Regions from separate parts of the Mesorhizobium sp. B2-8-3 genome, predicted to be linked through region 2. Evidence: predicted binding sites of a transcription regulator. Region 2 holds the regulator's gene; each other region holds the start of a gene.
The links. The regulator PhoB, encoded in region 2, activates phosphate uptake and scavenging genes when phosphate is short. The targets are predictions, from matches to a motif close to TGTCATNNANCTGTCAT.
Positions count from the first base shown of each region.

Region 1: FJ418_RS27675 (acetoacetate decarboxylase) is a predicted target of PhoB. The motif match lies at 4,123-4,139, and genes of this name have one in related genera.
Region 3: FJ418_RS07165 (LTA synthase family protein) is a predicted target of PhoB. The motif match lies at 3,258-3,274, and genes of this name have one in related genera.
Region 4: phnF (phosphonate metabolism transcriptional regulator PhnF) is a predicted target of PhoB. The motif match lies at 4,087-4,103, and genes of this name have one in related genera.

Region 1 is NZ_VFTW01000028.1:41,843-49,787, forward strand. It holds gene FJ418_RS27660 (inorganic phosphate transporter) at 1-839, shown strand, start outside; gene FJ418_RS27665 (CorA family divalent cation transporter) at 924-1,952, shown strand; gene FJ418_RS27670 (patatin-like phospholipase family protein) at 2,112-3,272, opposite strand; gene FJ418_RS27675 (acetoacetate decarboxylase) at 3,265-4,053, opposite strand; gene FJ418_RS27680 (3-hydroxybutyrate dehydrogenase) at 4,303-5,091, shown strand; gene FJ418_RS27685 (sulfurtransferase/chromate resistance protein) at 5,373-6,191, shown strand; gene chrA (chromate transporter) at 6,188-7,576, shown strand; gene FJ418_RS27695 (hypothetical protein) at 7,825-7,945, shown strand, end outside.
Region 2 is NZ_VFTW01000038.1:4,570-12,514, forward strand. It holds gene FJ418_RS30135 (sugar ABC transporter permease) at 1-821, opposite strand, end outside; gene xylF (D-xylose ABC transporter substrate-binding protein) at 969-2,009, opposite strand; gene FJ418_RS30145 (ROK family protein) at 2,280-3,521, shown strand; gene phoB (phosphate regulon transcriptional regulator PhoB) at 3,843-4,532, opposite strand; gene phoU (phosphate signaling complex protein PhoU) at 4,549-5,256, opposite strand; gene pstB (phosphate ABC transporter ATP-binding protein PstB) at 5,277-6,080, opposite strand; gene pstA (phosphate ABC transporter permease PstA) at 6,077-6,928, opposite strand; gene pstC (phosphate ABC transporter permease subunit PstC) at 6,932-7,918, opposite strand.
Region 3 is NZ_VFTW01000003.1:387,037-394,981, reverse strand. It holds gene fabF (beta-ketoacyl-ACP synthase II) at 1-668, opposite strand, end outside; gene FJ418_RS07185 (acyl carrier protein) at 703-939, opposite strand; gene fabG (3-oxoacyl-[acyl-carrier-protein] reductase) at 1,138-1,875, opposite strand; gene FJ418_RS07175 (hypothetical protein) at 1,886-2,074, opposite strand; gene fabD (ACP S-malonyltransferase) at 2,105-3,046, opposite strand; gene FJ418_RS07165 (LTA synthase family protein) at 3,324-5,252, shown strand; gene FJ418_RS07160 (NAD(P)/FAD-dependent oxidoreductase) at 5,354-6,526, opposite strand; gene FJ418_RS07155 (class I SAM-dependent methyltransferase) at 6,523-7,227, opposite strand; gene FJ418_RS07150 (type III polyketide synthase) at 7,572-7,945, shown strand, end outside.
Region 4 is NZ_VFTW01000039.1:29,282-37,226, reverse strand. It holds gene FJ418_RS30520 (sugar ABC transporter ATP-binding protein) at 1-967, shown strand, start outside; gene FJ418_RS30515 (ABC transporter permease) at 964-1,929, shown strand; gene FJ418_RS30510 (zinc-binding alcohol dehydrogenase family protein) at 2,000-3,019, shown strand; gene phnF (phosphonate metabolism transcriptional regulator PhnF) at 3,315-4,049, opposite strand; gene phnG (phosphonate C-P lyase system protein PhnG) at 4,185-4,646, shown strand; gene phnH (phosphonate C-P lyase system protein PhnH) at 4,646-5,257, shown strand; gene FJ418_RS30490 (carbon-phosphorus lyase complex subunit PhnI) at 5,259-6,374, shown strand; gene FJ418_RS30485 (alpha-D-ribose 1-methylphosphonate 5-phosphate C-P-lyase PhnJ) at 6,628-7,527, shown strand; gene phnK (phosphonate C-P lyase system protein PhnK) at 7,524-7,945, shown strand, end outside.

The DNA.
Region 1 (7,945 bases), on a different contig from region 2:
GCTTCGCGCACGGCTCCAATGACGGTCAAAAGGGCATGGGCCTGATCATGCTGATCCTGATCGGCGTCGTGCCGACCGCCTATGCGCTCAACCGCACGCCCGACATCAACTATCTCCAAGCCTACAAGTCGGCCTCCGCCAGCGTCGAGACGGCGCTGGGCAAATATGCCAAGCCCGGCGTCACCGTTGCCGATGCCAATGCCGCAAAGGCAGCCGTGCAGGAAGCCGTGCGCAGCAAGACATGGAACGATCAGACGACCGTTGCGCTGCAGACCTATATCCACAACACGACTGCCGAGCTGCAGCCCTACGCTTCCGTCGACAACGTGCCGACTGACCTGGTCAGCAACGCGCGTAACGACATCTACCTGATCGGCGAAGCGCTGAAGCTGATCGACAAGAAGAAGCTGCTGCCGATGCAGGACGCCGACCTGAAGTCGGTGACCGACTACCATAAGGCGGTCGACAACGCGACGAAGTTCATCCCGCTGTGGGTGAAGATCGCCGTGGCGCTGGCGCTTGGCCTCGGCACCATGGTCGGCTGGAAGCGCATCGTCGTCACCGTCGGCGAAAAGATCGGCAAGAGCCACCTGACCTATGGCCAGGGCGCCGCCGCCGAGCTGGTGGCGATGGTGACGATCGGCATGGCCGACCGTTTCGGCCTGCCGGTGTCGACGACGCACGTGCTGTCGTCCGGCGTCGCCGGCACGATGGCGGCCAATGGCTCCGGCCTGCAGTGGTCGACCGTGCGCAACCTCCTGCTGGCCTGGGTGCTCACGCTGCCCTGCTCGATCGCGCTGGCCTTCGTGCTGTTCGTGATCCTGCGCCACGTTTTCTGAGCGGCGGTTCTTGCCTGACCAGCAACATCGACGGCGCCGGTTCCGGCGCCGTCTTGCTTTCGAGCATTTGATTGAGTGGCGGCCATGAATGAGGCATCGCATCTGACGCTGCTTGCCTGGGACGACAGCCGCCACCACGCGCCCGGCCTGATCTGGGCCTATCGCGGCGCCGCCGGCCAAGCGCCGCAGCCGATCGCGCCGAAGGACATCGAAGCAGCGCTTGCCGCGCCGGACGGCTGGGTTTGGCTGCATGTCGATCTCATCGACCAGCGGGCGCATTCCTGGATCGGCCATGCCTGCGCGCTGCCGCAATCGGCGCATGCGATCCTCGAAGGCCATGAGGACAGCATGGCGCTGGCGCATGAAAAGGGCGTCGTGCACGGTATCGCCGCCGACCTGCATGGCGAGATCGGACGCAGGTCGACCACCATCGGCAGGCTGCATTTCGCCGTGACGGACCGGTTGCTGGTGACCGGCCGGCGCCATTCGCTGGCAGCGGTGGAAGAGGTGAACAAGGCGCTTTCGCAAGGGCTCCAACCGGCGACCGCCTTCGAGCTGTTCGGCGCTATCGTGCTTGCCTTCTGCGGAAGCGCGAGCGGGCGGCTGGCGCTGGCCACGAAGCAGCTTGACGAGGTCGAGGACCGTCTCGTCACCGAGCGCCTTGCCGACGAGCGGCGCCGGATCAAGGAGGTGCGTCGCCTGGGGGTGTCGCTGCACCGGCCGATCGCGGCACAGGTCGCGCTGTTCCTGGACGAGAACCGTGCCGGCTGGGAATTGTCGGCCGGCGCGCATGAGATATTGGGCAAGCTGGCGGCTCGCCTCAAAAGGCTCGACCGCGAAGTCGTCATGGTCAACGACCGGGCAAGGCTGCTGCAGGAAGAGGTCGCGGCGGAACTCGCGGACGAATCGAACCGCAGCCTGAAGGCGCTGGCGGTGATGAGCGCGCTGCTCCTGCCGGGAACGCTGATCGTCGGCATTTTCGGCATGAATACAGAAGGACTGCCGCTCACGCATACGCATGGCGGCTTCCTGCTGGCGATGCTGCTTGCGGGTGGGGCGACCGGGTTGTTCTACTGGCTGCTGCTGCGGGCAGGCGCCGATCTCAAATTCTAAAGCGCGTCGCGTCGAAACGGATACACGCGACGCGCTTTAGGCCGTTGCCTGATGCATGTCGTTGTCGCAAAACCGAGGTCATTTTTGCGCGACATGCATTAGGCTTCTTGACGTGCGTCAGGACCCCGAGCCGCGACGCGGCCCGGGCGGCCATGACCCTTAGGTCGGGTCTTCGCGGTGCAGGTCGTGGATGGTGACGCCGTCGGCATTGTCGGGCAGCATCAGCCATTTCTTGTGGCGCAGCGTGCGTTCGGTGTCTTCCAGGCCCATCTCCCAGTGCTCGCGCATCGAGGTGCCGGAAAACTCATAGTCCTTGGCGTGGCCTTCGTAGCCTTTGTGCTGGTAGATCAGGTGGACGATGTTGACCACGCCGGCGTCGGAATAGTCGGCGATCAGTTCCTTCTCGCCGTCCTTGAGCTGGTCCGGCGGCACGCGCTTCAGCGCGTCGAGCAGCTTCATCTTGAGCGCATGGATGCGCTGGAAGTTGTCGGTGTTCTGGCGCGTGCGGCTGGAATACATGATGTCCTTGTGGCGCGACAGAACGTCGGCCATGCCGCGCGGCAGCACGCCGCGGGCGCTGAACAGATCGACCTGGAACACCAGCGAGGAACGATCCTCCTCCTGGTCGAGCAGATATTGCAGCGGCGTGTTGGAAACGATGCCGCCATCCCAGTAATATTCGCCCTCGATGCGGATCGAGGGGAAGGCCGGCGGCAGCGCGCCGCTCGCCATGATGTGTTCCGGCTCGATGCGCACCTTGTCGGTGTCGAAATAGACGAAGTTGCCGGTCCTGACATTGACCGCGCCGACGCTCAAGCGCTTCTTGCCGTCGTTCAGCACGTCGAAGTCGATCAGGCTCTCCAGCGTGTCCTTGAGCTCGGCGGTGTCGTAGAAGCTGGTGGCGCCTTCCGCTCCCGTCAGCTGGAACCAGGGGCTGGGACTGCGCGGCTTGAAGAAACCGGGCTGGCCCATGGTCATGGTCATCCACGACGAGGTCTGGTTGCGGATGTCGCGGTAGATGTCGCCTTCGGGCGTATAGGCCCAGATCTTGCGGCCCGAGATCGTCTGCCAGAACTGCTCCAGCCGCTGCAGGCGGCGGCTCGGCTCGTTGCCGGCGATGATCGAGGCGTTGATGGCGCCGATCGAGACGCCGGAAAGCCAGGTCGGCTCACAGCCGGCGTCGGCAAGCGCCTGATAGACACCCGCCTGATAGGCGCCGAGCGCGCCGCCGCCCTGGAAGACCAGGGCGATGCGGTCATATTGCGCCGTGATTTCCTGAATGGTGGCGGCGGCCGCCTTGCTGCGGTTGCGCTCAAGCACCGGCTTTCTCCAGCTCCTTCGCGCCGGCAGCCGATCGGCCGTGGTCCGCGAGGTAATCATGCACGACTTCGCCGAGGCCCAGCGTCAGGTCGGCGGTGAAATGAACGGCAGAGACGATGTCGAGCACCGGCAGCTTGGCGACGTCGGCCATGACATGCGGGCGAAGGTCGAGCGCAGCCGGCGCCGTCCAGGCTTCCTTCAGCGTGATGTCGGTGAGGTAGTAGCGGACCAGCTCGCAGATGCGCGGGCTGCCGTCGACATGCGGGATGATCTTGATGAGGAAATTGGGCGCGGCGAGCGAGGCCAGCACCTGGTCGTGGTCGGCCTCGCGGTGCTTGTAGCCCATGGTGCCGGTGGCGCACAGAACGCTGCCATAATGCAGCGTGCCGACCACCACTTCGCCTTCATGCACGATCTTGGGGCTGGCAAGCTTCTTCGGGAAACCCCACAGCTCGCGGCCTCCGGCGATCGGCGCATCGTCGTCGAGATACATGGAATGCACATAGCCGCCATGCTGGCCCTTGTAGCGCACCGGGATGACCTGGCCGGTTTCGGTGTAGTCGCCGAAGCCGGTGGAGTCAGGCATGCGGATGAATTCGTATTTGACCAGCGGCTCGTCGATCTCGAGCGGCGCCGGAACGACGGCTTCCAGCGCCTCGCGCGTCGTGCGGTAGGTGATGATGATGTATTCGCGGTCGAAGAAGCGATAAGGGCCTGGCGGGAAGGACGGGTTGGTGAGCGGCATCGCATAGGCCCGCTTCACGACGTCGGCGATTTCCATGGCTGGTGCCCCAAACAAGGTTTGAAATGAGCCCGCGCGAATGCGCTGGCAAATATGTTGCACGGCAGCATGACAGTGCCGTGTCAGCGCCAAGACGACACTTCTTACAGCCGGCAAACCCCATCGCGGAGCTGTAATAGCGCCGACATATGGGTGTGGCATTGTGATGCTGCGGCGCACAAATCATGTGCCTTCCCGGCTGTTCGTCTTCATAGTCTTCCCTCCTGTCCTCCTGTCGCGAGATCTCCCATGGGTTCCCTGTCTTCGAAGAATGCGCTCGTCACCGGCTCGACCAGCGGCATCGGCCTGGCAATCGCCCGCGCCTTCGCCGCCGAGGGCGCCAACGTCACCATCAACGGCCTGGGCGACGCCGCGGCGATCGAGCAGGAGCGGGCCGGCATCGAAGAGGATTTCGGCGTCAAGTGCCGCTATTCGGGCGCCAACATGATGGACGGCGCCGCCGTCAGCGCCATGGTTCACGAGGCCGAGGCAGCGTTCGGCAGCCTCGACATCCTGGTCAACAATGCCGGCATCCAGCACGTCGCGCCGATCGACGAATTTCCGGACGACAAGTGGGAAGCCATCATCCGCATCAATCTTCTGGCAGCCTTCTACGCCATCAAGGCAGTGCTGCCCGGCATGAAGAGCCGCAAGTGGGGCCGCATCATCAACACGGCTTCCGCTCATGCGCTGGTCGCCTCGCCGTTCAAGTCGGCCTATGTCTCGGCCAAGCACGGCATTGCCGGCCTGACCAAGACGGTGGCGCTGGAAGTCGCGCAGGACGGCATCACCGTCAATGCGATCGCGCCCGGCTATGTCTGGACGCCGCTGGTCGAAAAGCAGATCCCCGACACGATGAAGGCGCGCGGCATGACCGAAGAGCAGGTCAAGCACGATGTGCTGCTTGCGGCGCAGCCGACCAAGGAATTCGTCACCGTCGAAGAGCTTGCCGCGCTGACGCTGTTCCTGTGCTCGGATGCGGCCAAGCAGATCACCGGCACGACCCTGCCGATGGATGGCGGCTGGACGGCGCAGTAAGGGCGACGACCGTTTAAGGGAGACAGGGCGGAGCTCCCATCTTCCCTAAAAGCGTGTCGCGCTGAAGCGGATTCAGCGACGCGCTTTAAGCCTTTGTTTTCATGCATGTCGTTATCGCAAAACCGCTGCACACTTTTGCGCGACATGCATTAGCAATTTGAATTCTTGACAATCGTAGGGGAGCGTTCCAGCATCCTGGCCAAGGGGTTCCTCGCGACGACCCCGTGAGGCGTCAGCCCAACGATCGCGTCCAAACTCTCTGTGTTCTGGAGGTGGACGCCATGCCGTCAACAACCGCAATTACCGTTCCGCAGCTTTCCCGTCTCGTCGGCTTGCCCGATGCGCCTTGCCTGGTCGATGTGCGCACCGACGAGGACTATGAAGCCGATCCGCGCCTGTTGCCGGCGTCATGCCGGCGCGATTTCAGGACTGTCTCAAGCTGGGCGTCGGAGTTTTCGGGACGCAAGGTCGTGGTCATCTGCCAGAGAGGGCAGAAACTCTCGCAAGGCGTTGCCGCGTGGCTGCGCCACGACGGCATTCCGGCGGAGTCGTTGGAAGGCGGCTTCGAGGCCTGGGCCGCCGCCAGCGCGCCGTTGGTCGCGGCCGGCGCGATCCCGCCCCGCGACCAGAACGGCCGCACCGTATGGGTCACCCGTTCCCGGCCGAAGGTAGATCGCATTGCCTGCCCCTGGCTGATCCGCCGCTTCGTCGATCCCGATGCGGTGTTCCTGTTCGTCGACGCGGCTGAGGTGCCTCTGGTCGCGGATCGCTTCGCCGCGGTTCCCTTCGATATCGAAGGCGTGTTCTGGAGCCATCGCGGCGATCGCTGCACATTCGACACGATGGTCGAGGAATTCGGACTGCGCGTCGATGCGCTCGACCGCCTGGCGCTGCTCGTGCGCGCCGCCGATACGGCGCGCCTCGACCTCGTGCCGCAGGCGGCCGGGTTCCTCGCCGCTTCGCTTGGCCTGTCGCGCATGTTCCGTGATGACCTCGAACAGCTCGAAGCCGGCATGCTTCTCTACGACGCCTTCTTCCGCTGGTGCCGCGACGCCACCGACGAGACGCATAACTGGCCGGTTGTAGGCAAGGCACAATGAGCGCGCTTGCCAAGGACGCCGCTGTGCGACGGGCCGAAATCCCGGCCGCGCCAAGCTTCCGCGAAGCGACGCGGCTCTGGGCCAGGATCGGCCTGCTCTCCTTCGGCGGGCCGGCCGGCCAGATCGCGCTGATGCACAAGGAACTGGTCGAGGAGCGCCGCTGGATCGGCGAGGAGCGGTTCCTGCACGCGCTCAACTATTGCATGCTCCTGCCGGGCCCGGAGGCGCAGCAGCTCGCCGTCTATATCGGCTGGCTGCTGCACCGGACGGCAGGCGGCCTCGTCGCCGGCATCCTGTTCGTGCTGCCCGGCGCGTTGGTGATGCTCTGCCTGAGCGGCTTCTACATGCTCTACAATGATGCGCCGGTCGTCGAGGCGTTGTTCTTCGGCATCAAGGCGGCGGTGCTCGCCGTCGTCGTCGAGGCAGTGATCCGCATCGGCAAGCGGGCGCTGAAGAACCGTGCGATGGTGGCGATCGCCGTGGCGGCCTTCCTCGCCATCTATGTCGTCCGGGTGCCGTTCCCGCTGATCGTGCTCGCAGCCGGGCTGATCGGCTGGACCGGCAACCGCTTCGCGCCGGCGCTGTTCTCCGCCTCGGCGCAGGGCAAGACTGCAGCCGGCACCGAGACCAGGGGCGTGGTCGACCTGATGTTCGAGCGGGGCGAACTCGGCCACACCATTCCGAAGCGAGGGCATGCCATCCGCACCATCGCCATCTGGCTGCCGGTCTGGCTGGGGCCGGCGGCGCTGATCGCCGTGTTGGCGGGGCCGGGGAGCGTCTGGGCGCAGATCGGCGGCTTCTTCAGCCTGATGGCCGTCGTCACCTTCGGCGGCGCCTATGCCGTTCTTGCCTATGTCGCGCAGGCAGCGGTGACCTCGTTCGGCTGGCTTTCGCCCGGCCAAATGGTCGATGGGCTCGGGCTTGCCGAAACGACGCCGGGGCCATTGATCCTGGTGCTGCAATTCGTCGGCTTCGCCGCCGCCTATCGCCATGCCGGCTTTGCCAACCCGCTGCTGGCTGGATCGCTCGGATCGCTGCTGACGCTCTGGGTCACCTTCGTCCCTTGCTTCTTCTGGATATTCCTCGGTGCGCCCTACATCGAGCAATTGAGACGGAACAAGGCGCTGGCGGCGGCGCTTGGCGCGATCACCGCCGCGGTGGTCGGCGTCATCATGAACCTTGCGCTGTGGTTCGCGCTGCATGTCGTCTTCGGCAAGGTGGCAAGCGTCGGCTGGGGCGTGGAGGTTCCGGTCCTGTCCTCGCTCGACTGGCGTGCCGCGCTGCTGTCGGCGGCGGCGATGGTCGCCATGTTCAGGCTGAAACTCGGCATGCTGCCGACGTTGGCGGGATCTGCGCTGGCGGGGCTTGCGCTGCTGGCGCTGTAGGCGGGCACGCCGTCCGATCACGTTAGCGTGAACGAAAAAGCCGACCGGCCGGGAATAAACCGCCCGGTCCGCCGGTCTCCAGGGCATGCGCCATTTGTGCGCAACAGCGGAGACCATCATGAAGCGGCACGACGACAAATACGCGCGGGCTGAAGAGGGCGAAGGTGTCAGCCGTCGTCGTCGCTTGGAGCGTTGGAGCTGGGCGCATCTGTTCTGGGCGATACCGCCCCGCCGCCGGCCCTGATCTCGTGCCGATCGCAACCATCGAGATCCACGACCATGACGGCGAGCATCCCGTTGCAGCCAGCGATGCGCCGTCCTCTTCCGAGGCGCCCCTTGCTTCCGAGACACTTGACTCCGGTGACACCA
Region 2 (7,945 bases):
CCGACCGGCCACGGATAGGAATTGGCGAGCCACACCGCGCCCAGGATGACCGCGCAAGTGACCGTGGCGAGCAGCGTCTCGGCCCAGACCGGACGCAGCGGGAAGCGGAAGCGCTTGCGCTGCACGCGGCCGTTGAAATGCATGAAGATAACCGCCAGGCAGGCGACGATGCCGACGGCCCAGCTCCATCTGGCGCCGATCGAGCCCGCCGGGCCGCCGCCCATCAGCTGGAAGGTGGCGTCGAGCGGCGCCACCGTCTGGCCGCTGGTGACCCACCAGGCAGCGCCACGCCATACCAGCAATCCGCCCAGCGTCACGATGAAGGCCGGCACTTCGAGATAGGCGATGATGAAGCCCTGGAAGGCGCCGATGATGAGGCCGAGCGCCAGGCCGATCAGCAATGCCAGCACCCATATCCACGGATTGCCCAGCTCAAGCCCGACGAAGCGCACCAGGAAATGCACCTGGGCAAAGCCCATGACCATGCCGATCACCCCTTCGGCCGATCCGACCGACAGGTCGATGTTGCGCATGACGATGACCAGCACCATGCCGGAGGCCATGATCGCCACGGCCGAAGTCTGCACCGACAGGTTCCACAGGTTGCGCGGCGTGAGAAACGTGCGGCTGTCGAAGTCGAGCGGATTGACGCCGAGGCGCAGGCTGGAAATCACATGCAGCCCGATCCAGATCAAGAGCAGCGCGCCGATCATGCCGAGCATGCGGGTATCGAGCTCGGTCGCCTTCAGGAACCGGGCGACGGCGCCGAGTTCCGACGCGCGCGCGGTGTCCGCCGGTTGGGTAGACGTCGTGTCGGTCATGATTTCCTCCCGCCGGCCTGCCCGTCTGGCGCGGATGCCTGGCCAAGCCTAGAAGCTATCCGCCAGAGGCGGAAACACAAATCTTTTTGAGAAAACGCCGCGGCTTTCAGGCCGCGGCGCAGGGATTTTGATCGAGAGCCGGCAGACTTAGTTGCAGGCCTTGACGCTACCGGCGGCAACGCCCGCGCAGACTTCGTCCTTCTTGATCCAGCCGGCGTCGATGACGACGTTGAGATTGTCCTTGGTGATCGCGATCGGAGTCAGGAACAGCGACTTGACGGTGTTGCCGCCGGGCGTCGTGAAGTCCTTGGCGCCGGCGATGTCGCCCATCTTCTTGCCGTCGGCGAGCTGCAAGGCGATCTCGGCGGCGTTCTTGCCGAGCTCGCGCGCGTCTTTCCACACCGACACGGTCTGCGTGCCGAGCGCGATGCGGTTGAGCGCCGCGTGGTCGCCGTCCTGGCCCGAGACCGGAACGGTGCCGGCCAGGCCTTGCGCCGTCAGCGCCGCGACGACGCCGCCTGCGGTGCCGTCATTGGCCGCCACGACCGCGTCGACCTTGTTGTCGTTGGCGGTCAGGAACTGCTCCATGTTCTTCTGCGCGTTGGCGGGCAGCCAACCGTCGGTATAGGCCTCGCCGACATTCTTGATCTTGCCGCTGTCGATCGCCTCCTTCAGCACTTCCATGGAGCCCGAGAACAGGAAGTCGGCGTTCGGATCGGCGCCCGAGCCCTTGATGAAGACATAATTGCCTTCCGGCTTGACCTTGAACACCTCGCGGGCCTGCATGCGGCCGACTTCCTTGTTGTCGAAGGTCAGGTAGAACACGTCCTTGTTCTCGATCAGGCGGTCGTAGCCGACGACCGGAATGCCTTCATCGAGCGCCTTCTGCACCGCCGGGCCGATTGCCGAGGCATCCTGCGCCAGGATGATCAGCGCGTTGGCGCCTTGCGAGATCAGGCTTTCGACGTCGGTCAGCTGCTTGCCCGGATTGGACTGCGCGTCGGCCGAGATGTACTTGTCGCCGGCGGCCTCAATGGCGGCCTTCATCGCCGCTTCGTCGGTCTTCCAGCGCTCTTCCTGGAAATTCGACCACGACACGCCGATCACCTTGTCCTTCGCCTCGGCGACCGACGCCAGCGTCAGCGACATGGCAACGCCCGCCAGAATGGCGGCTGCGAATTTCTTCATGATATCCTCCCTGCGCCTGTGCGGCGCGACCCAGACTGGCCCGAAGGCCGGCATAGAGGCTTTTTTTCGAGCCTCAAAAAAATAGTGATCCAGCAAAACGACGCTGTCAACTGCGATTCTGATGGGTTTTGATGGGTCAGGGCATTTTTTTCGACATCCGCAATAAATAATGACACAGGCTGCGGCTTCTGCCACTATCCCTAGCATGTCACCGACAGGCCATGGCATCATCATCACAAGGCCGCGATGACTGGGAGGACGTGCGAGACGATGTCGGTCGGAATCCGTCACGACGATTTGCGCCGGCGCAACCGCGCCATGGTGATTTCGGCCGTGCGCCGCGCCGGCCAGCCCTCGCGCACGGAGATTGCTGCCACCACCGGGCTCAGCCACTCGACCATTTCGGCGATCTCCGCCGATCTGATCCAGGAAGGCATTCTCACCGAAAGCAAGGCCAGCGAGCCGACGGCGTTGAAACGCGGCCGGCCGCAGATCGGTCTGGCGCTGAACCCCGAAGCCGCCGCGGTGCTGACCGTGGTGCTGTCGCTGAACTTCCTGTCGGTCGCCGTGATCGATTATGCCGGCCAGGTGGTTGCCGAGGAGCAGCAGCGCCTCGACACGCTTGTCATGCCCCGCGACGAGCTGATCGGCGAATGCATGGCGATCGTGCGGCGCCGGCTGGGGGATCCCGACCTCGACGTGGGCAGCGTCGCCCGCATCGCCATGGGCATTCAAGGCATCACCGATTCCCATTCACGCGCCATGCTGTGGTCGCCGATCACGCCGCTGACCGACATCCCTTTCGCCGACCTCCTCGAAAGGGAATTCGGTATTCCCGCCACCATGGAGAACGACTGCAACATGATGGCGGTGGCGCTGCAATGGCGCGATCCCGAGCGCTATCGCGACGACTTCATCGCCATCCTGCTCTCGCACGGTATCGGCATGGGCCTTGTGCTGAAGGGCGCGCTGTTCAGCGGCACGCATTCCTCCGGCGGCGAGTTCGGCCATATGATCCATCGTCCGGGCGGCGCGCTTTGCCGCTGCGGCCGCCGCGGCTGCGTCGAGGCCTATGCCGGCAATTACGCGATCTGGCGCAGCGCCATGGGAATAAGCGAGGACGCCACCCCGACCGACGTCGGCGACGCCGATATGCGCGCGCTGGCCGCGAAAGCCCGGCAGGAGGACGGACCCGAACGGGAGGCTTATCGCCGGGCCGGCGAAGCGCTCGGTTTCGGCCTCGGCAGCCTGTTCGCCCTCATCGACCCGGCGCCTGTCGCCATGGTCGGCGTAAGCGCGGCCGCCTTCGACCTGATCGAGCCGGCGCTGCGAGAGGCGATCGCCCAGACCGCCGGCGGCCAGCACTCGGAATCGATCTCCTTCGACACCGAGCCGAACGAACTGCCGCTTATCCGCGAAGGCTGCGCCATGCGCGCGCTGACCTTCGTCGATCAGGAGATTTTCGCGCCGGGGGTGCAGGCCAGAGCGGGGGCCGGGAAGAACGTGGCCTGAGCGAACATGGCGCTGAAGCCGCGAATCGCACCAACGTTGGAGATTGGCCGAAGCCACCGCGACTTCGTCATTCCAGGGCGGAGCAAGGAGCGAAGCGACGCGCGCAGACCCTGGAATCCATGCCGTTACCTCGATCGTAGGGTGCAGCGGTGCAGAGTTCTGCGCCATAGCGGCGCGTGGAAGTCACGGCATGGATCCTCGGGTCTGCGCTGCGTCGCTACGCTCCTTGCTCCGCCCGTGGATGACGAAGCGCAAGCGTCTCGACTACCCACCAGCGTTAATGTTGGAGTGCCGATCCCGTCGGAACTTCCGCCCTCGGGACTAATCCTCCCTGATCGCGTACCCCGCCCCGCGGATGGTGCGGATGACGTCCGGCATGCGGCCGTTGTTGACCGCCTTGCGCAGGCGCCCGACATGGACGTCCACGGTGCGCTCGTCGATATAGATCGTCTCGCCCCAGACATTGTCGAGCAGCTGGCTGCGCGAGAACACGCGGCCGGGATGACGCATCATGAATTCGAGCAGGCGGAACTCGGTCGGGCCGAGCCTGATCTCGCTCTTCTTGCGGTAGACCCGGTGCGATTCGCGGTCGAGCACGATGTCGCCGACCTTGAGCACGCTGGACAGCACCTCCGGCTTGGCGCGGCGCAGCAGCGCCTTGACGCGCGCCATGAACTCCGGCGTCGAGAATGGCTTGACCAGATAGTCGTCGGCGCCGGTCGAGAGGCCGCGCACGCGGTCGCTTTCCTCGCCGCGCGCCGTCAGCATGATGATCGGCAGCCGCTCGGTCTCGGGCCGCATCCTGAGACGCCGGCAGAGCTCGATGCCGGAAACCGCCGGCACCATCCAGTCGAGCACGAGCAGGTCGGGAACGTTTTCCTGAAGGCGGATTTCGGCCTCGTCGCCGCGGGTCACCACTTCGACCTGGTAACCCTCGGATTCGAGATTGTAGCGGAGCAGCACCCCCAGCGGCTCCTCGTCCTCCACCACCATGATGCGTGGCGCGATCATTGGGGTAACCTTTTCGTCAGGCCGCCGGCGCCGACATTGCGGTCTCGTCCTGCTTCGGACGATTGGCGGGCAATTGCGTGCCGGTCAGCACATAATAGGCATTCTCGGCGATGTTGGTCACATGGTCGCCGATGCGCTCGAGGTTCTTGGCGCAGAACAGAAGATGCGTGCAAGCGGTGATGTTGCGCGGGTCTTCCATCATGTAGGTCAACAGCTCGCGGAAGACGGACGTGTATTTGACGTCGATGCGCTCGTCGTCGTTGCGAAGCTTGGCCAGCGCCGTGGCATCGCCCACCATGTATTCCTGGATCACGGCCTGGACCTGGATCAGCACCAGCTGCGCCATCGAATCGATCGAATGCGTGAGGTCGCGCGGCGCGGCGCTGACGCCGACCGAGCCGACGCGCTTGGCGATGTTCTTGGCGAGATCGCCGATGCGTTCGAGGTCGCCCGCCATGCGGATCGAGCCGACCACGTTGCGCAGGTCGTCCGCCATCGGCTGCCGCTTGGCGATCAGCGTGATGGCGCGGTCGTCGAGCTCGCGCTGACGAGCGTCCATGATGGCGTCGTCGGAGACGACGCGCTGCGCCAGCGCATTGTCGGTCTCGAGCAGCGCCCTGGTCGCACCGCCGACCATGGAGCTGGCGAGATCGCCCATGTCGTTGATGAGCCGGCTGATCTGCCTCAGATCCTCGTCGAAGGAGGCGACGGTATGTTCGGCCATGATGATGTCCTCGTATGAACTCAGCCGAAGCGGCCGGTTATGTAGTCCTGCGTGCGCTTCTCGCGAGGCGAGGTGAAGATCTTCTCGGTCCGGTCGAACTCCACCAGCTCGCCCAGATACATGAACGCCGTCTGCCGCGACACGCGCGCCGCCTGCTGCATGTTGTGGGTGACGATGACGATCGTGTAGTCGGCCTGCAACTCGTCGATCAGTTCCTCGATCTTGGCGGTCGACAGCGGATCGAGCGCCGAGGCCGGCTCGTCGAGCAGGATGACCTCGGGCTTCACCGCCACGGTGCGGGCGATGCACAGGCGCTGCTGCTGGCCGCCCGAGAGGCTGAGGCCGCTGGCGTTGAGCTTGTCCTTGACCTCGGTCCACAGCGCGGCGCGCTTCAGCGCCTGCTCGACGCGGCTATCCATCTCGGCCTTGCTGATCTTCTCATAGAGCCTGACGCCGAAGGCGATGTTCTCGTAGATCGACATCGGGAACGGCGTCGGCTTCTGGAACACCATGCCGATCTTGGTGCGCAGCAGGTTGAGGTCCTGCGAGCGGTCGAGGATGTTCTTGCCGTCGAGCAGCACCTGGCCCTCGGCGCTCTGCTTCGGATAGAGCTCGTAGATGCGGTTGAGCACGCGCAGCAGCGTCGACTTCCCGCAGCCCGACGGGCCGATGAAGGCTGTCACGCTGCGCTCGGGCAGGGACAGGTTGATGTCCTTCAGCGCCTTCGACTGGCCATAGTAGAAATTGAGGTTCTTGACCTCGATCTTGGCCTTCTCGACGGTCGTATCGGCTGCGTTCAGGTCGGTGGACAACATCGGTTTCATCTGTCCTCTCTGCGTCCGGTTAGGCTGCGGGCGATGATGCTCAGCCCGAGAACCGTCAGGGTGATTATGAGTGCGCCCGTCCAGGCCAGTTGCTGCCATTCCTCGTAAGGGCTGAGAGCGAACTGGAAGATGGTCACCGGCAGGCTGGCCATCGGCGCATTGAGATTGCTCGACCAGAACTGGTTGTTGAGCGCGGTGAAGAGAAGCGGCGCCGTCTCGCCGGAGATGCGGGCGATCGCCAGCAGGATTCCGGTGACGATGCCCGACATTGCCGCGCGGTAGGCGACGGAGCGGATCACCACCCAGCGCGGCGCGCCGATGGCGGCGCCTGCTTCGCGCAGCGCGTTGGGCACAAGGTTCAGCATGTCCTCGGTGGTGCGCACCACGACGGGGATCACCAGGATCGACAGCGCGACGGCGCCGGCAATCGCCGAGAAGTGCCCCATCGGCCGCACCATCAGCTCATAGACGAACAGGCCGATGATGATCGATGGCGCAGACAACAGGATGTCGTTGATGAAGCGCACCACCGTCGTGAGCTTCGAGAAGCGGCCATATTCGGCCATGTAGGTGCCAGCCAGCACGCCGATCGGCGTGCCGACGACGATGCCGATGATCGTCATGACGATGCTGCCGTAGATGGCGTTGAGCAGGCCGCCGGCGTCGCCGGGCGGCGGCGTCATTTCAGTGAACACCGCCAGGTTCACCCCGGAGAGCCCCTTGTAGAGCAAGGCGCCGAGGATCAGCGCCAGCCAGGCGAGGCCGATGCCGGCCGCGACGACGCACAGCGCCATCATCACGGCATTCTTGCGTTTGCGGCTTTGGTGAAGCGATGCGGCAGTCGACATCGGTCAGGCTCCCGTGCGGCTATCGATGCGCAACAGCATGTAGCGTGCAAGCGCGAGGATGATGAAGGTGATGATGAACAGGATCAGGCCGAGCGATACAAGCGAGGATGTATAGAGATTGCCGTCGGCTTCGGTGAATTCGTTGGCGATGGTCGCCGAGATCGTCGTGCCCGGCGCAAACAGCGAGGCGCTGATGCGGTGCGCGTTGCCGATGACGAAGGTAACCGCCATCGTCTCGCCGAGCGCGCGGCCGAGGCCGAGCATGACGCCGCCCATGATGCCGACGCGGGTATAGGGGATGGTCACGCGCCGGGTCACTTCCCAGGTCGTGCAGCCGATGCCGTATGCCGATTCCTTCAGCACCGCCGGCACCGTGTCGAACACGTCCTTGGTGATCGAGGTGATGAAGGGCAGCACCATGATGGCAAGGATCAGCGACGAGGTCAGCAGGCCGATGCCGTAGGGCGGGCCGGCAAACAGGCTGTTGAGGCCGGGGATGCCTTTGAAGAGCCAGATGACGAAGGGCTGGATCGTCGTCTGCAGGAACGGCGCGAACACGAACAGGCCCCAGATGCCGTAGATGATCGAGGGAATGCCTGCGAGCAGCTCGACCGCGATGGCGATCGGGCGCCTGAGCGGACGCGGGCAGAGCTCGGTCAGAAAGATGGCGATGCCGATGCCGATCGGCACAGCGATGAGAATGGCGATGGCCGAGGTGACGATGGTGCCGTAGATGGGCGCCAGGGCGCCGAAATTCTCGGTGACCGGGTTCCAGGATTCGGTGGTCAGGAAGGAGAAGCCGAACTTCGACAGCGCCTCCCACGAGCCGGCGACCAGCGAGATCGCGACCCCGCCGAGCAGAACCAGCACGAGGATGGCGGAAAGGCGCGTGGCCGTCCGGAATGCCATGTCGGTGAAGGCGAAGCGGCGCACTGTCGCTTCCCTGGTCCGCAGGGCGGACGATGTCGCGGCGTCGGAAACGGCTGTCATTTAGCCCCTCGCATTTCGAAAGAGACA
Region 3 (7,945 bases), on a different contig from region 2:
GGGCTGTCATTGCGCTCGGTGGAGAGCGCCCGGCAGGCGGCGAAGCCGGCAATCGACAGCCGGGTGATCGGCGCCTCGGCACCGCCGGCCAGCATCACATCGGCATCGCCCCACATGATCAGCCGGGCGGCGTCGCCAATGGCGTGCGCGCCGGTCGAGCAGGCGGTGACCACCGCATGGTTCGGGCCTTTCAGGCCGTGGCGGATGGAGACCTGGCCCGAGACCAGATTGATGATCTGCCCGGGGATGAAGAAGGGGCTGATGCGGCGCGGGCCGCGTTCCTTCAGGATCATCGCGTTTTCGGCGATGCCGTCGATACCGCCGATGCCGGAGCCGATCAGCACGCCGGTGGCGCACTGGTCCTCATGCGTCTGGGGCTTCCAGCCGGAATCGGCCAGCGCCTCGTCGGCGGCGGCGATGCCATAGAGGATGAACTCGCCGATCTTGCGCAGTTCCTTCGGCTCGAGCACGGCCTCCGGATTGAAGGTGCCGTTCAAGCCGTCGCCGCGCGGGATGACGTGGGCGATCTTGCAGGCAAGATCGTCCACCTCGAATTCGGTGACGCGGCGGCAAGCGCTGCGGCCGGAGAGCAATTCCCGCCAGCTGTGCTCGACGCCCATGCCAAACGGCGAAAGCAGGCCAAGGCCCGTGACGACGACACGCCTCATCGCAGGTCCTCCCCGATAATGCCTGCGAAAGAACTCAGGCCGAGGCCTTGTCGATATACTTCACGGCATCGCCGACGGTCAGGATGGTCTCGGCCGCATCGTCCGGAATCTCGACGCCGAACTCTTCTTCGAACGCCATGACGAGTTCGACCGTGTCGAGGCTGTCCGCGCCCAGGTCGTCGATGAAGCTCGCCTGCTCCGTCACCTTGTCGGCGTCGACGCCGAGATGCTCGATGACGATCTTCTTGACGCGCTCTGCGGTGTCACTCATTTGGGGCAATCCTCGTCTTAAGTTGTCTATCTTCGTTAGCGGGCGGAATGCCGCTAATCAAGCTGAAAGATGGTCTTGCGGGCAACGCACGCCACAGGACCGGTTTTTGCCCGAACCGCCGGGTTGCGGGCCGCATTACACGAAAAATGGCGGGCGTCCAAGCCGAAATGGCTGTTTTCACAGGCGCCCGCCCATGCCTCAGATCATCGCCATGCCGCCGTTGACGTGAATGGTCTGGCCGGTCACGTAGGCCGCCTCGTTGGAGGCGAGATAAGCGACGGCCGACGCCACTTCAACGCTGGTGCCCATGCGCCTTGTCGGGATCGCGGCCATGATCGTCTCTTTCTGCTTGTCGTTGAGCTTGTCGGTCATGGCCGATTCGATGAAGCCCGGGGCGACGCAGTTGACGGTGATGTTGCGGGTGGCGATTTCCTGCGCAAGCGACTTGGAAAAGCCGATCATGCCGGCCTTGGATGCGCAGTAATTGGTCTGTCCGGGATTGCCGGTGACGCCGACCACCGAAGTGATGTTGATGATGCGGCCATGGCGGCGGCGCATCATGGGATGGGTGAGTTCGCGGGTGAGCCGGAACACGGCGGTGAGGTTGACCTCGATCACAGAATCCCAGTCGGCGTCCGACATGCGCACGAACAGGCCGTCCTTGGTGATGCCGGCATTGTTGACCAGGATATCGACGCCCTCGAGGTCGGCTTCAGCCTTCTGTCCGAGCGCCTTGACCGCGTCGCGGTTGGTCAGGTCCGCTGGAAACAGTTTTACGCGGTCGCCCAATTCGCCCGCCAGGGCTTCCAGCTTCTCCACACGGGTGCCGTGCAGGCCGACGATAGCGCCCTGGCTGTGCAGCACCCTGGCGATCGCTTCGCCGATGCCTCCCGATGCGCCGGTGACGAGCGCCTTGCGGCCGGTCAGTTCGAACATTTTCTCAACCTCATTTTTCCGAATGCGCCGCGGGCGATCCCGGTTCCGTATACGTCAAATCATCCAGGCCATGCCAGAAATCTTCGGTCGTCAGGACATCCTCGTCACCGCGCCGAATGCGTTCCACAACCTCAGCTGCAATGCGATAGTCCTCCTCCATGTGCTCGGTTTTGCTTCGACCAATCTTCGAAGGAGACATTCGACACCTCCGGTAACGTTCGAGCGATCCTTAGCCAAGCGCCGCCAGTGCCGCCTCGACTTCCGCCGCCGTGCCGATGGCGCCGGTGGCGATGTCGCGGTTGATGCGGCGCGCCAGGCCCGACAGCACCTTGCCGGCGCCGACCTCGTAAAGCGTCGCGACGCCGTTGGCGCCGAACCATTCCACCGTCTCGCGCCAGCGCACGCGGCCGGTCACTTGCGCGACCAGGCGGCGAGCGATCTCATCAGGGTCGCTGGTCGGCGTCACCGTCACGTTGGAGACGACCGGAATCACCGGCGCCTGCTTCGCCACACCCGCCAGCGCCTCGCGCATGATATCTGCCGCCGGCGCCATCAGCGCCGAGTGGAAGGGCGCGGAAACCTGCAGCATCAGCGCCCGCTTGGCGCCCTTTTCGGTGCACAGCTTCGCCGCCAGCTCGACCGCCGCCCTGGCGCCCGAAATCACCAGCTGGCCGCCGCCATTGTCGTTGGCGACCTGACAGACGGAGCCTTTGGCCGCTTCCGCGCATGCCGCTTCGACATCGGCCTGCTCGAGACCGATGATGGCGGCCATGGCGCCCTCGCCGGCCGGCACCGCCGCCTGCATGGCGTTGCCGCGGGTCCGAAGCAGCCGCGCCGCGTCGCCGACCGAAACGAAGCCGGCCGCCGCAAGCGCGGAATATTCGCCCAGCGAATGACCGGCGACATAGGCCACCTTGTCCTTCAGCGAGAAGCCCCGCGCTTCGAGCGCCCGCATCGCCGCCAGCGACACCGCCATCAGCGCCGGCTGGGCGTTGGCGGTCAGCGTCAGCGTCTCTTCCGGTCCTTCCCAGATGAGTTTCGACAGGTTTTCGCCGAGCGCGGCGTCCACTTCCTCGAAGACGCGGCGCGCTTCGAGGAATTGATCGGCGAGGTCCCTGCCCATGCCGACGGCCTGGCTGCCCTGTCCCGGAAAGGTGAATGCGACGGCCATTTTGGGTCTCTCCAGAGGCTGGTTTTTCCCTGCCTCTGGCGCAAGGCGCACAGCCAAGTCAAGCCCGCCGGCGCCTCTTCAGCCAGCATTTCAGCCGGAAAACCCAGCTGACTCCCTGTTCCGAAAGGCTTTTTGGCGATCACACCTGATGAAAACCGCTCACGTTTAGTTTGCTGGCTCTTCTTATTTCCGCCACAGGCGCTAGCTTTGCGTGACATTTCGATGACAGAAGCGTGACGGGCGTGGAAGGCGTGTCGCGTTGGCCGGGGGAAGTAGAGTGGCAAGGATCAGAAAAGGCGCGGCCAAGCCCGTGCCTCAGTTTTTGGAAGACGATCCGTCCACCGGCTACCTGCCGGGACGGGCCTGGCCGACTGTACGCTACGGCCTGACGACGCTTCTCGTCTCCGCCCTGCTCGTATTCGCGATCGAGTTGATCGTGCGCGGCGATTTCTTCGGCACGGTCGATTTCTTCCTGCAGCCGTTCAAGCCGGGCTGGACCACCATCATCGTCTTCGCCCTGGTGCTGGTCGGGCTGGACGCCATACTCGGGCGCAGTCACCAGAGCCTGATGATCGTGGCGCCGCTGACGCTGGCGCTGGCCTTTGTCGGCCACCAGAAATCGCACTATCTCGGCGATCCGCTTTATCCGACGGATTTCCTGTTCGCCCGCCAGATCGTGGCGCTGATGCCGCTTCTGGTGCGCGAGCGGCCGTGGACGGCCGTCATGCTGGCGGTCGGCATCGTCGGCGGGCTGACGCTGCTTGTCTACGGCTGGCGGACCTGGCGCAGGCGGGTGCCGATCCTCAGCCGCAAAGGCCGCCTGGCGCGGCTGGCGCTTGCCGTGCCGCTGCTCGCCTTCTTCGTCTCGATCATGGACTATGCCACCTTCTCGTGGACGCGCGACCGGCTGCAGATCATCCCGATCATGTGGGACCAGAAGGAAAACTACGCCTCCAACGGCTTTGCGCTGGCTTTCGCGATGAATGTGCCGATGGCGCATGTCTCGGCGCCGCCCGGCTACTCCGAAAAGGCGATGGCCGCGATCCAGCGCCCCGACGTCGCCGCTTCGGTACCAAACGAGAAGCCGGATATCGTGGTGGTGATGAGCGAATCCTTCTGGGATCCGACGCAGTTGCCCGGCGTCATCATCAAGCCCGACCCGATCCCGACGGTTAGGGCCTTGCGCTCCGGCTCGATGTTCTCTCCCGAATTCGGCGGCATGACCGCCAATATCGAGTTCGAGGCGCTGACCGGCTTTTCCAATGCCTTCCTGCCGGCCGGCTCGATCCCCTATCAGCAATATGTGCGCACCCCGACCCCGTCGCTGGCGACCTTCCTGAAGAGCGAAGGTTACTATGCGCGTGCCATCCATCCTGGCACCAACTGGTTCTGGAACCGCGGCGCGGTTTATGCCGATTTCGGCTTCAAGGACTTCAAGTCTGAAGAGACGCTGCCGCCGATGGAAAAGCGCGGCCCGCTTGCCTCCGACGCGGCAATGACCGACGAGATCATCCGCGAGGCCGATGCCAGCGACGACCCGGTGTTCTTTTTTGCGGTCAGCCTGCAGAACCATGGGCCTTACGAGCCTTACCGCTACAGCAACCCGACGCATTCGGTCGATGCGCCGATCAGCTCCTGGGCGCGGGAATCGCTGCTCTCCTATGCCGAAGGCTCGGCCGACGCCGACCATGGCCTTAAGCGCCTGATCGACTGGGCGAAGGCGCGCCAGCGGCCGACGATCATCGCCTTCTTCGGCGACCATCTGCCGCCGCTGGGACCGGTCTATGTCGAGACGGGCTATCTCAAGGACAATGTCGCGCCGCGCAGGGAACCTAACGCCGGCGCCGCGATCGAGCATCACGATACGCCGCTGGTCATCTGGTCGAACCGCTCCGGTCCGGTGCAGAACCTGGGCTCGGTAAGCCCGGCCTTCCTGCCCTACCATATCCTGACCACCGCGGGCATCACCCACCCCTATTACACCGGTTTCCTCGGCGCGCTGCGCGAACACTACCGGGTGGTCGACCGCAACCTGCTCCTGTCGCCCTCGGGCGAAGCCACGCCGGACTGGGCGAGGCAGAAGCAGATCGACCCGAAGATCAACGATTTCCGGCTCATCCAATACGACATGATGTTCGGTAAGCGCCGCTCGGCGCCCGACTTCTTCCCCGAAACGGTTGACAAGCTCGTCGCGCATACGAGCTGAGGCGAAGGCGGTCAAAGCTGATCACAGCCATCCCGGCCATTGGCGGGAAGCGATGCTCCAATTCCGGAGCCTCGGAAGGTTTCGCCGCCGCAATCTGGACGTCAAAAGCCTGGAACGGGCTGGGTCTTTCCACTCAGTCGCGCGCCAATCGTCAAAGCCGCCGGAAAACTCTTGATCACGGCGCGCATGGCCGTCGCGCCACCTGGCCCAAGCGCTATCCGGGCAATCAAGGCCGCGGCACGCAGACGCGTCGAGAATTGCCGACGCCATTCGCGTTCGTAGCGATGACCGGCGGCGTCGCGGCCCTCGTGACCTTTGCCCGATGCGATCAGTTCTCGCGCAAGCAGCCAGCCCGATTGCAGCGCCATCGAAATCCCCTCGGCGATGACGGGATGCGACTCACCTGCGATGTTGCCGACGCGGAAGATGCCCTGATCGTAGCCAGCCCGGATACCGGGATGAATCGGTCCCGCAGCCAGCCAGGGGCCATCCAATTCGGCACCGGCCAGCACAGTTGCTACGCCTCGGCATGAGGCCAGGACATGGCGCGATACCGCATCCGCCGCCGCAATATTTCCAAAGCGCTGGCGAAGCCCGGATAGAACATCGCGGCGGATGCAGCAGGAGATTGAAACCCGGCCATGGTCCGCCGTCACCATCCCACCATATCCGCCTGGGAATACGAGCAGCGGCATCAGGTCGGGCGCCAGCGCGGCGCCGGTAAAATGCGCCTTGAACCCGAAAAGGTCGGAAGGTTGGCTCGTTCTTTCAAGCTGGCTCGGTAGTTTCCCGCTTTCCCAGGATCCGTGCGCGGCAATGATGACAGGTGCGCTGAGGACCTTCTGTTGCCGGCCCGACTCCACAGTCACAAATTGCAAGTCATCGCGCCGACGAACAGCGACCGCCTTGCAAGGCTGGAGAATTTCGACGCCCGCACGTTCGGCGGCCTGTAGCAGGATGGTGTCCAAACGATCGCGGCCGAGCGCGCGGCCAAGACCCGTCCTGGCGGTCGGCATTCGGGCCTGCGCAGAGACATCGCCCGAAAAGAACCCGACCCGACGTATTTCGGGCCCGGCTTCCGCGCGCCAGCTCTCGCCAACGCCCAACTGATCGAGCAAGGCAAGGCTGGTGCCTGACATAAACTCGCCGCAGACCTTTCGGCGAGGAAACAGCACCTTCTCCACCATTGCCACCGACCAACCCCGTTGGGCGAGCGCAATGGCGGTGGAGCTGCCGGCAGGGCCGGCGCCGATGACAATTGCGTCATGCATCATTTCGTGTCGGGCATGCTGCCACCGACAAAACCTTGCGTGAACAGGCCTCTGCGGCCCTCCATCACAGGCGTTCCACCTGACAGTTGCCACAATTGTGAAAGTTCCGTGCCGCGAAAACCGGCGCGGACACTTTGCGCCGCATCGTTCAGCGTTACTGCGCAAGCGCCGATCAATCGCAGGAACCGTGTAGCCACAAGTGGCACCTTGGCTCTCAATGGCTCCGTCGCGACGAGTATCGGGGCCATCGTCATGATCCGAGAAAATAGCTCCAGCAGGCGCATGTCATCGAAGTGATGGAGGATAAGGTTGGCGCAAACAAGGTCGAAGGGCCTGTCCTGTGTCCAATCGAACAGATCTGCAGTTACGGGTTGCGCCCGCCAACCCAATTCAGCGAAAGAGTTGCGCAAGTCCTCGCCTATCAGGCCGATCCTGTCGACCATGACGATCTCGACGTCGGGCCAATAGCGCGCCATCAGCCGCGCCACCGTCAGCATGAACTTTCCGTCGCCGGCGCCTATTTCGAGGATGCGCAGCGGTGGCTTTTGCACATTCGCTCGCATCAGCGATGCCATGATCCTGGCCTGGAACATCAATGCATTGATGCGAACGAGGTCGCGACGGGATGCAATCGCACGGGGATCATCGGCGGGAAGGCCGTCAAGGAGTTCTGGCTCTAGATGCCGGATGTTTATGTCGGTCATGCGCTGGATCGGAAATCTAGGGCCTCGGCGGGGCAATCCGGCAATAGAATTCGGTCGTACCTTCATGGCCGCGCGCACTGTTCATCGCGGAACTCGCATGTGAACTCAACCCGGATGGCGAAGCGAAGGTCGGTCCCTTCATGCAAGATCGGAGGCTGATATCACAGTTTGCTAATGAGAAATATCGGCGCCGCGCAATAAAATGCCCTATGCAGGCGTTTACCTTATGAACGCTTCCCCAATACGCAGACCTCTTGTGAGACCCGATTGGGCTCATTCTCGGAGCTATCTTGTCCCCACAAGCGTATCTGAATGGCATTGCCACGTGTGTCCCCGAACACGACGTGCATCAATTCTTCCTCGGCTATGGAGCCTCGCTGCTTGAAAACGATCCACAAGGCCTTGCGCTCTTCGAGCGGATGGTCGCTCTGGCCGGGATCGAACATCGCTATTCCTGCTTTGCGCCTGCCGACGATCCGCACGGCGGGGCAATAGACCGCGACGGCACCTCGGTCAAAGGCTCGTTCGCCAGCACCGCAATCCGTATGCGGATGTACGAAGCCGCCGCGCCGGAGCTCGCGCAAAAGGCCGTCGACAAACTTCTGGCCAACGACGACCGCTCGCTGATCACGCATTTGATCGTGACAAGTTGCACCGGCTTTTCAGCGCCTGGCATCGACCTGGAGCTGGTGCAGCGATGCGGCCTGTCGACGTCGGT
Region 4 (7,945 bases), on a different contig from region 2:
CACGCTGATCCGACGGCTGAAGGGCGAAGGCGTCACCATCATCTACATCAGCCATCGCATGGAGGAAGTGTTCGAGCTCGCCGACCGCGTCTCGGTGCTGCGCGACGGCACGCTGGTCGGCACCCGCAACATCGCCGAGACCAACGACGCCGAACTGGTCAAGATGATGATCAATCGCTCGATTGAGCAGGTTTACCACAAGGAGCATTTCACGCCGGGCGCGACCATCGTCGAAGCACGGAACCTGTCCGGCAAGGGCTTCGAGAATATCTCGATGACCGTACGCGCCGGCGAGATCGTCGGCCTCTACGGCCTGATCGGCGCCGGCCGCAGCGAATTCGTCACCACGCTGTACGGCCGCCACAGGAAGTCGGCCGGCCAGATCCTGTGGGAGGGCAAGGAGGTCCAGGTCAATTCCGAGCACGACGCGATCCGGCTCGGCATGGCGCTGGCGCCGGAAAGCCGCCGCGATCAGGGCCTCTGCCTCAATTTGCCGGTCGGCATGAACCTCAACCTGCCGATCTACAAACGCATCTCCAGCAATTTTTTGATTTCCGGCGCCAAGGAGAAGGCCGAGGCCGATCGCCAGATCGCCGGCCTCAGGATCAAGACGCCGACGCGCGGCGCGCTAGCCTCCAGCCTGTCGGGCGGCAACCAGCAGAAGATCGTCATCGGCAAATGGCTGGCGCACGGCGCCAAGCTGTTCATCTTCGACGAGCCGACCGTCGGTGTCGATGTCGGCACCAAGGCCGAGATCTACCGCCTGTTCGGCGAGCTGCTGTCCAAGGGCGCGGGCATCATCCTGATCTCGTCCTACCTGCCTGAGGTCTACGAGCTGGCCGACACGCTGCATGTGTTCCGGCGCGGCAAGCTGGTCGCCACGCATGGCTTCCACACCGCCGATCACGAGGACATTCTCACCCAGGCGCTCGCCGAGAAACAAGAGAAATTGGGAGGACAGACATGAGCACCGAGGCGATCTCCGCAGAAAAGCCGAAGCGCAACTACAATGTCCTGTTCGGCCTGACGCTGCTGGCGCTGCTGGTGCTGCTCTGGATCGTCCTGTCGGTGGCGACGCCGAGCTTCGCTTCGGGCAACAACATCGCCAATCTGCTGCGCCAGGGTTCCATGATCGCCATCATGGCGGTCGGCCAGACCTTCGTCATCATCACCGGCGGCATCGACCTTTCCGTCGGCGCAGTGGTCGGCTTCGGCACAGTGGTCGTCGCCATGCTGATCAACGCCGGCGTCCCGATCTGGCTGGCCATTCTGGCCACCTTGCTGGTCGGTGTCGCCATCGGCATGTTTCATGGCTTCGGCATCGTCAGGATGGGCCTGCCGCCCTTCATCATCACGCTGGCGACGCTGACCTCGCTGCGCGGCATCGGCCTGCTGATGACCAACGGCAATTCGATCAACATCAACAGCGACAGCTTCACCGCCTTCTCCAGAAATTCCTTTATCGGCATTCCCAACCTGTTCTGGATGGTGATCCTGGTCGGCGTGCCCGCCTACATCTTCCTGCACCACAGCCGCTGGGGCCGCTACCTCTTCTCCGTCGGCTCCAATGCCGAGGCCTCGCGCCTGTCCGGCGTCAACGTCCAGCGCACCATCTACATGGCCTACACGCTGTCCGGCCTGTGCGCGGCCTTCGTCGGCGTGCTGCTTGCCGCCCGCATCGGCATCGGCAATCCGACCCAGGCCGAAGGCTGGGAACTGCAGGCGATCGCCTCTTCCGTCATCGGCGGCACCTCGTTGTTCGGGGCGGTCGGCTCGGTGCACGGACCGCTGCTTGGCGCCTTCATCCTCGCCACCATCAACAACGGCGCCAATCTGCTCAACGTCAACTCGTTCTGGCAGCGCATCATCACCGGCGTGCTGATCATCGTCATCGTCTACTTCGACGGCCTGCGCCGTCGCGGCAAATGAATCCTCCCTGACTTCCGCCGGCCTCGTTCGTACGAGGCCGGCGTCCTTTTTTGAATATTGGATTTGCGAAATGAAAGCCGTTGTCTGCCGCTCACCCGGCGAGCTTGTCCTCGAAGACCGCGCCGACCCTTGCGCGCCCCCGCCCGGTTGGGCGCGGGTTGCCGTCAGCCACGTCGGCATCTGCGGCACCGACTACCACATCTTCGAAGGCAAGCACCCGTTTCTGGCCTATCCGCGCATCATGGGCCATGAGGTCTCCGGCACCATCGTCGAGAAGGGCGAAGGCGTCGATCTCGCCGTCGGCGAACCGGTCGTCATCAACCCCTATCTTTCATGCGGCAAATGCATCGCCTGCCGGCACGGCAAGCCGAATTGCTGCGTGAAGATCGAAGTGCTCGGCGTCCACCGCGACGGCGCCATGTGCGACGAGATCCTGGTGCCGGCGCAGAACCTTTATCCGGCAAACGGCCTGTCGCTGGCCGACGCCGCGGCGGTGGAATTCCTGGCCATCGGCGCGCATGCGGTGCGCCGTTCGCTCGGGACTCCCGGCGCGCGCACGCTGGTCATCGGCGCCGGGCCGATCGGCCTCGGTACGGCGATCTTCGCGCGCATCGCCGGACTTGATGTCAGCCTGCTCGACATGAACGCCGAGCGCCTCGGCTTCGCCGAAAAGGCACTCGGCTTTACCCCGCTGGACGGCTCGAAGGCGACGGCTGCCGAACTGGTCCGGCAAGCAACCTCCGGCGAGGGTTTCGACCTCGTATTCGACGCGACCGGCAACACGCCCTCGGTGCAGTCCGCCTTCGCCCATGTCGCGCATGGCGGCACGCTGGTGCTGGTCAGCGTCGTCAAGGACGACATCGCCTTCTCCGATCCCGAATTCCACAAGCGCGAGATGACGCTGATCGGCAGCCGCAATGCGCTGGAGGCCGATTTCGACCATGTTGCGGCCTCGATCCGCAACGGCGCCGTGCCGCTGAACAAGCTCGTCACCCATCGCACGACGCTCGCCGCAACGCCGCGCGATCTGGCGCAATGGACGCATGAGAAATCAGGGCTGATCAAGGCGGTCATCGAGGTCGGGTCATAAACGGCAGCCGGTGAACCTGACCCGAATTGACGCCGCCGCGTAGGTCGACCCCCGCTCCGTCGAGCTTCGCTCGACACCTCTCCCCCGATCGACGGGGGAAGAGGAAAGGTGCGAGCTTATGCCGGCTGGCTCCCTTCCTCTCCCTCCGGAGGGGGGAGAGGTGGCGCCGCGAAGCGGCGACGGAGTGGGGGAAGGCGCTTCTCAAACGCGAAGACTCTGACAATTAAGCGGCCGAGCTGGGCTGACATCAGCGTGAGACAGATCAATCACGGGTCTGAGACAAGGCCAGCATCTCCTACGACGCCGAGAGCCTCAGCTCCACCCGCTCCGCCGGAAAGCGCGACTCCGCGAACTGGATCGGCTGGCCATCGAGCGTGACGTTCACCGCGACGGTGACCAGCACGATGGCGCCGGGCTGCAAATCGAGTGCTGCAAGGTCGTCGGCGTCGGCGTGCCGCGCTGACAGCACTGTCGAGTGGCGCAGATAATCGTTGATGCCGAAACGCTTCAGCGAGGCAGTGATCGACCCCGTTTCCGCCATAGCTGCCTCGATGCCGGCGAAGCGCTTGGCGTCGAACCAAGTCGTCGCGCGCGACACCGGATGACCGTCGGCCTCGCCGCGCGTCTCCAGGCGGATAACGGCAGCACCCTTGGCAATGCCCAGCGCCTCGGCGATGCGCCGGCTGGCCGGCTCCGTCGATGACGACAACAGCGCGATATGCCGCTCGCTCGTCTGCCCTTGCAGTCCGGTCGAGAAGCGCGTGCGCGCGCCGATCGGATAGGACAGCCGTTTGCGCGACAAGACGAAGGTGCCGCGTCCCTGCTCGGCCTTCAGCACGCCTTCCTGCACAAGTGCTGCAATGGCGCTGCGCACGGTGTGGCGGTTGACGCCGTAACGTTCCGCCAGCGCGACTTCGGGCGGCAGCGCCGCGTTCTCCGCGAAATCGCCATTGGCGATCGCCTGCAGGATCCGATCGGCGATCTGCCGCCACAGCGACACGCCGTTACGCCTTTCGATACTAGCCGCCAGTCCAGTCACCCATCGCCCCCAAGCATTTTTCCCGGGTTGTCATCCACCCGTCATGGACTCCCGTTACGAGATGAGTATAATTTGTATAGTTGTCTATATCAATAGACAAATTTTATGCATGTAAGGATCGATGCCATGCGAGGACAGGAAGCGCGCGAGCAGGCCGGGCGGAAGGCCTTGATGGCGACGCTGGCGCATGCCGCAGCCGATGAGATCTCCCGTCTGTGGAACGAAGCGGGCCTGCCGTCCGAGGCAGAGCTTTTGCGCGGCCCGGAGACCGGATTGGTGACGGTGCGCGGGCGGATCGGCGGCGGCGGCGCGCCGTTCAATGTCGGCGAGGCGACAGTCACCCGCGCCACGGTGCGGCTGCCATCCGGCAAGGTCGGCCACTCCTATGCGCTCGGCCGCGACAAGGGCAAGGCAAAGCTCGCGGCGATCGCCGACGCGCTCTGGCAGGACCCGGCGCATCGCGAGGCGGTCGAGACGAAGCTGGTCGCGCCCTTGCGCGCGGCGCTCGATGCGGCGCGCGAGACGCGGCGCGTCGAGACGGCGGCAACGAAAGTGGATTTCTTCACCATGGTGCGCGGAGAGGACTGATGGACATCGCCACGCAATCGATCGACGGCGGCTTCACCGAGCCGGTTTTCGACGCGCAGACCGTCTTCCGCGCCATCATGGACGCGATGGCGCGCCCCGGCACCGTCCAGGACCTGCCGCAACTCGCCCGCCCGCCAGCGCCATTGTCGGCGACGGCAGGCGCGGTCGCGCTGGCGCTCTGCGACAACGACACGCCAGTCTGGCTCGATCCGCCGCTGCAGGCGGACGCCTCGGTCAAGGCATGGCTCGGCTTTCACACCGGCGCGCCTTTGGCCAACACGCCCGCCGACGCGCATTTCGCCCTGATCGCCAATCCGAAAGAGATGGCGGCGCTCGACGGTTTTGCGCAGGGCACGCAAGAATATCCCGATCGCTCGACGACGCTGATCCTCCTGGTCGAGGATCTCGCTTCGGGCCCGTCGCTGCTGCTCGACGGTCCTGGGATCGAAAAGACGTCGATGATCGCGCCTCCGGGCATGCCGCGCCATTTCGTCGAGCAGTGGAAGCAGAACAACCAGCGTTTCCCGCGCGGCGTCGACATCATCCTGGCGGCGCCCGGCAGCCTCGCCTGCCTGCCGCGCACCACCCGCATCAAGTCGATGGAGGCATGACATGTATGTCGCGGTGAAAGGCGGCGAGGCCGCAATTGCCAACGCCCATCGGCTGCTGGCCGACCGCCGCCGCGGTGACCGCTCGGTGCCGGCGCTGCGCCTCGACCAGATCGTCGAGCAGCTGGCGCTCGGTGTCGACCGGGTGATGAGCGAAGGCTCGCTCTATGATCGCGAGCTGGCGGCTCTCGCCGTCGTCCAGGCGCGCGGCGATATGATCGAGGCGATCTTCCTGGTGCGCGCCTATCGCACCACGCTGCCGCGCTTCGGCTACACCAACCCCGTCGATACCGGCACGATGCAGCTCGAGCGGCGCGTGTCGGCAACCTACAAGGACCTGCCCGGCGGCCAGGTGCTTGGTCCGACTTTCGACTACACCCACCGCCTGCTCGATCCCGAGCTTGCCGCCGGCGCCGAGGTCGAGACGCCGGCGCAGCGTCCGGTCGAGCCAGAGGCCATGCCGCGCGTTTCGGCGATCCTCGCCCATGAAGGCCTGATCGAGGCCGATGGCGACATGCCGCTTGACCACGTGCCTGGCGATATCACGCGCGAGCCGCTGCAATTCCCGATGGCGCGCGACATCCGCTTGCAGGCACTGTCACGGGGCGACGAGGGTTTTCTCCTGGCGCTCGGCTATTCGACGCAGCGCGGCTACGCCCGCAACCATCCCTTCGTGGGCGAGGTGCGCATCGGCGAGGTCGAGCTTGAACTCGACGTGCCGGAACTGCCCTTCGCCGTGCCGCTCGGCTCCATCCGCGTCACCGAATGCCAGATGGTCAACCAGTTCAAGGGCTCGGCCAAGGCGCCGCCGCAGTTCACCCGCGGCTACGGCCTGGTCTTCGGCCAGAGCGAGCGCAAGGCGATGGCCATGGCGCTGTGCGACCGGGCGCTGCGCGCCGGCGAGCTTGGCGAGGACGTCGTCGCCGCCGCGCAGGACGAGGAATTCGTCATCTCACATTCCGACAATGTCCAGGCCACAGGCTTCGTCGAGCACCTGAAGTTGCCGCATTATGTCGACTTCCAGGCCGAGCTCGGCCTGGTTCGCCGCATGCGCGCCGAATACGAGGCGCGGGAAAACGAGGACAAGGCCGCCGAGGAAAAGCGGGAGGCGGCGGAATGAGTTCAGTGCCCGCTACCGGAATGTCCGCCGCCGCCACCAAACCAAGGGCCAGTAAAGCCACTGGCGCCGCCAACGGTCTCGCCGTGCGGGGGCTCTTTCGGCGTCGGAAGAACCATCTTCCGAAGCGCAAAAGCCGCAACGCCGGCGAAGACCAGCAACAGCACGCCAAGATGCATCCAACCGGTAGAGTCCATGTGGATCTGCTTCCGCGTCTTGAGCGTCAAATCCATAGCACGAAGCGGACGTGATCGCCATGACCGACATCGCCACCTACAACTTCGCCTATCTCGACGAGCAGACCAAGCGGATGATCCGCCGCGCCATTTTGAAGGGCATCGCCATTCCCGGTTACCAGGTGCCCTTCGCCTCGCGCGAGATGCCGATGCCTTATGGCTGGGGCACCGGCGGCGTGCAGGTCACCGCCTCGATCATCGGCCCGGACGACGTGTTGAAGGTCATCGACCAGGGCGCCGACGACACCACCAACGCCGTTTCGATCCGCGCCTTCTTCAAGAAGGTCGCCAATGTCGCCGTCACGACCGAGACGGCCAAGGCGAGCATCATCCAGACCCGCCACCGCATTCCCGAGCAGCCGCTGACGGCCGGCCAGGTGCTGGTCTTCCAGGTGCCGATCCCCGAGCCGCTGCGCTTCCTCGAGCCGCGCGAGACCGAAACGCGAAAAATGCATGCGCTGGAGGAATACGGCCTCATGCATGTGAAGCTCTACGAGGACATCGCCAAGCACGGTCGCATCGCCACCACCTATGCGTACCCGGTCAAGGTCGAGGGCCGTTATGTGATGGACCCTTCGCCGACGCCCAAATTCGACAATCCGAAGATGCACCGCTCGCCAGCCCTGCAGTTGTTCGGCGCCGGCCGCGAAAAGCGCATTTATGCGGTGCCGCCCTTCACCGACGTCGTCAGCCTAGACTTCGAGGACCATCCCTTCGAGGTGCAGACCTTCGACCAGCCCTGCGCGCTCTGCGGCGCCGAGAATGTCTATCTCGACGAAGTCATCCTCGATGACCATGGCGGCCACATGTTCGTCTGCTCGGACACCGACCACTGCGAGAAGCGTCGCGAAGATGGCCATCACGGCCACCTTGCGCCGGAAACCCATCTCGCCCTGGAAACAAAGGAGCCGGCAGAATGACCGACGAACCGCTGCTGCGCGTTTCGGCGCTGTCCAAATTCTACGGCTCGCGCGTCGGCTGCGAGAACGTCACCTTCGACCTTTGGCCGGGCGAGGTCCTGGCGGTGGTCGGCGAGTCCGGCTCCGGCAAGACGACGCTGCTTAACTGCCTGTCGACCAGGCTGCTGCCCTCCTCCGGTACCGCGAGCTACCGCATGCGCGACGGCCAGTGGCGCGAGCTCTACCGCATGAGCGAGGCCGAGCGCCGCTTCCTGATGCGCACCGACTGGGGTTTCGTCCATCAGAACCCGGCCGATGGGCTGCGCATGACAGTGTCGGCAGGCGCCAATGTCGGCGAAAGGCTGATGGCGGTCGGCGACCGCCACTACGGCAAGATCCGCGCCACCGCCGTCGACTGGCTGTCGCGCGTCGAGATCGA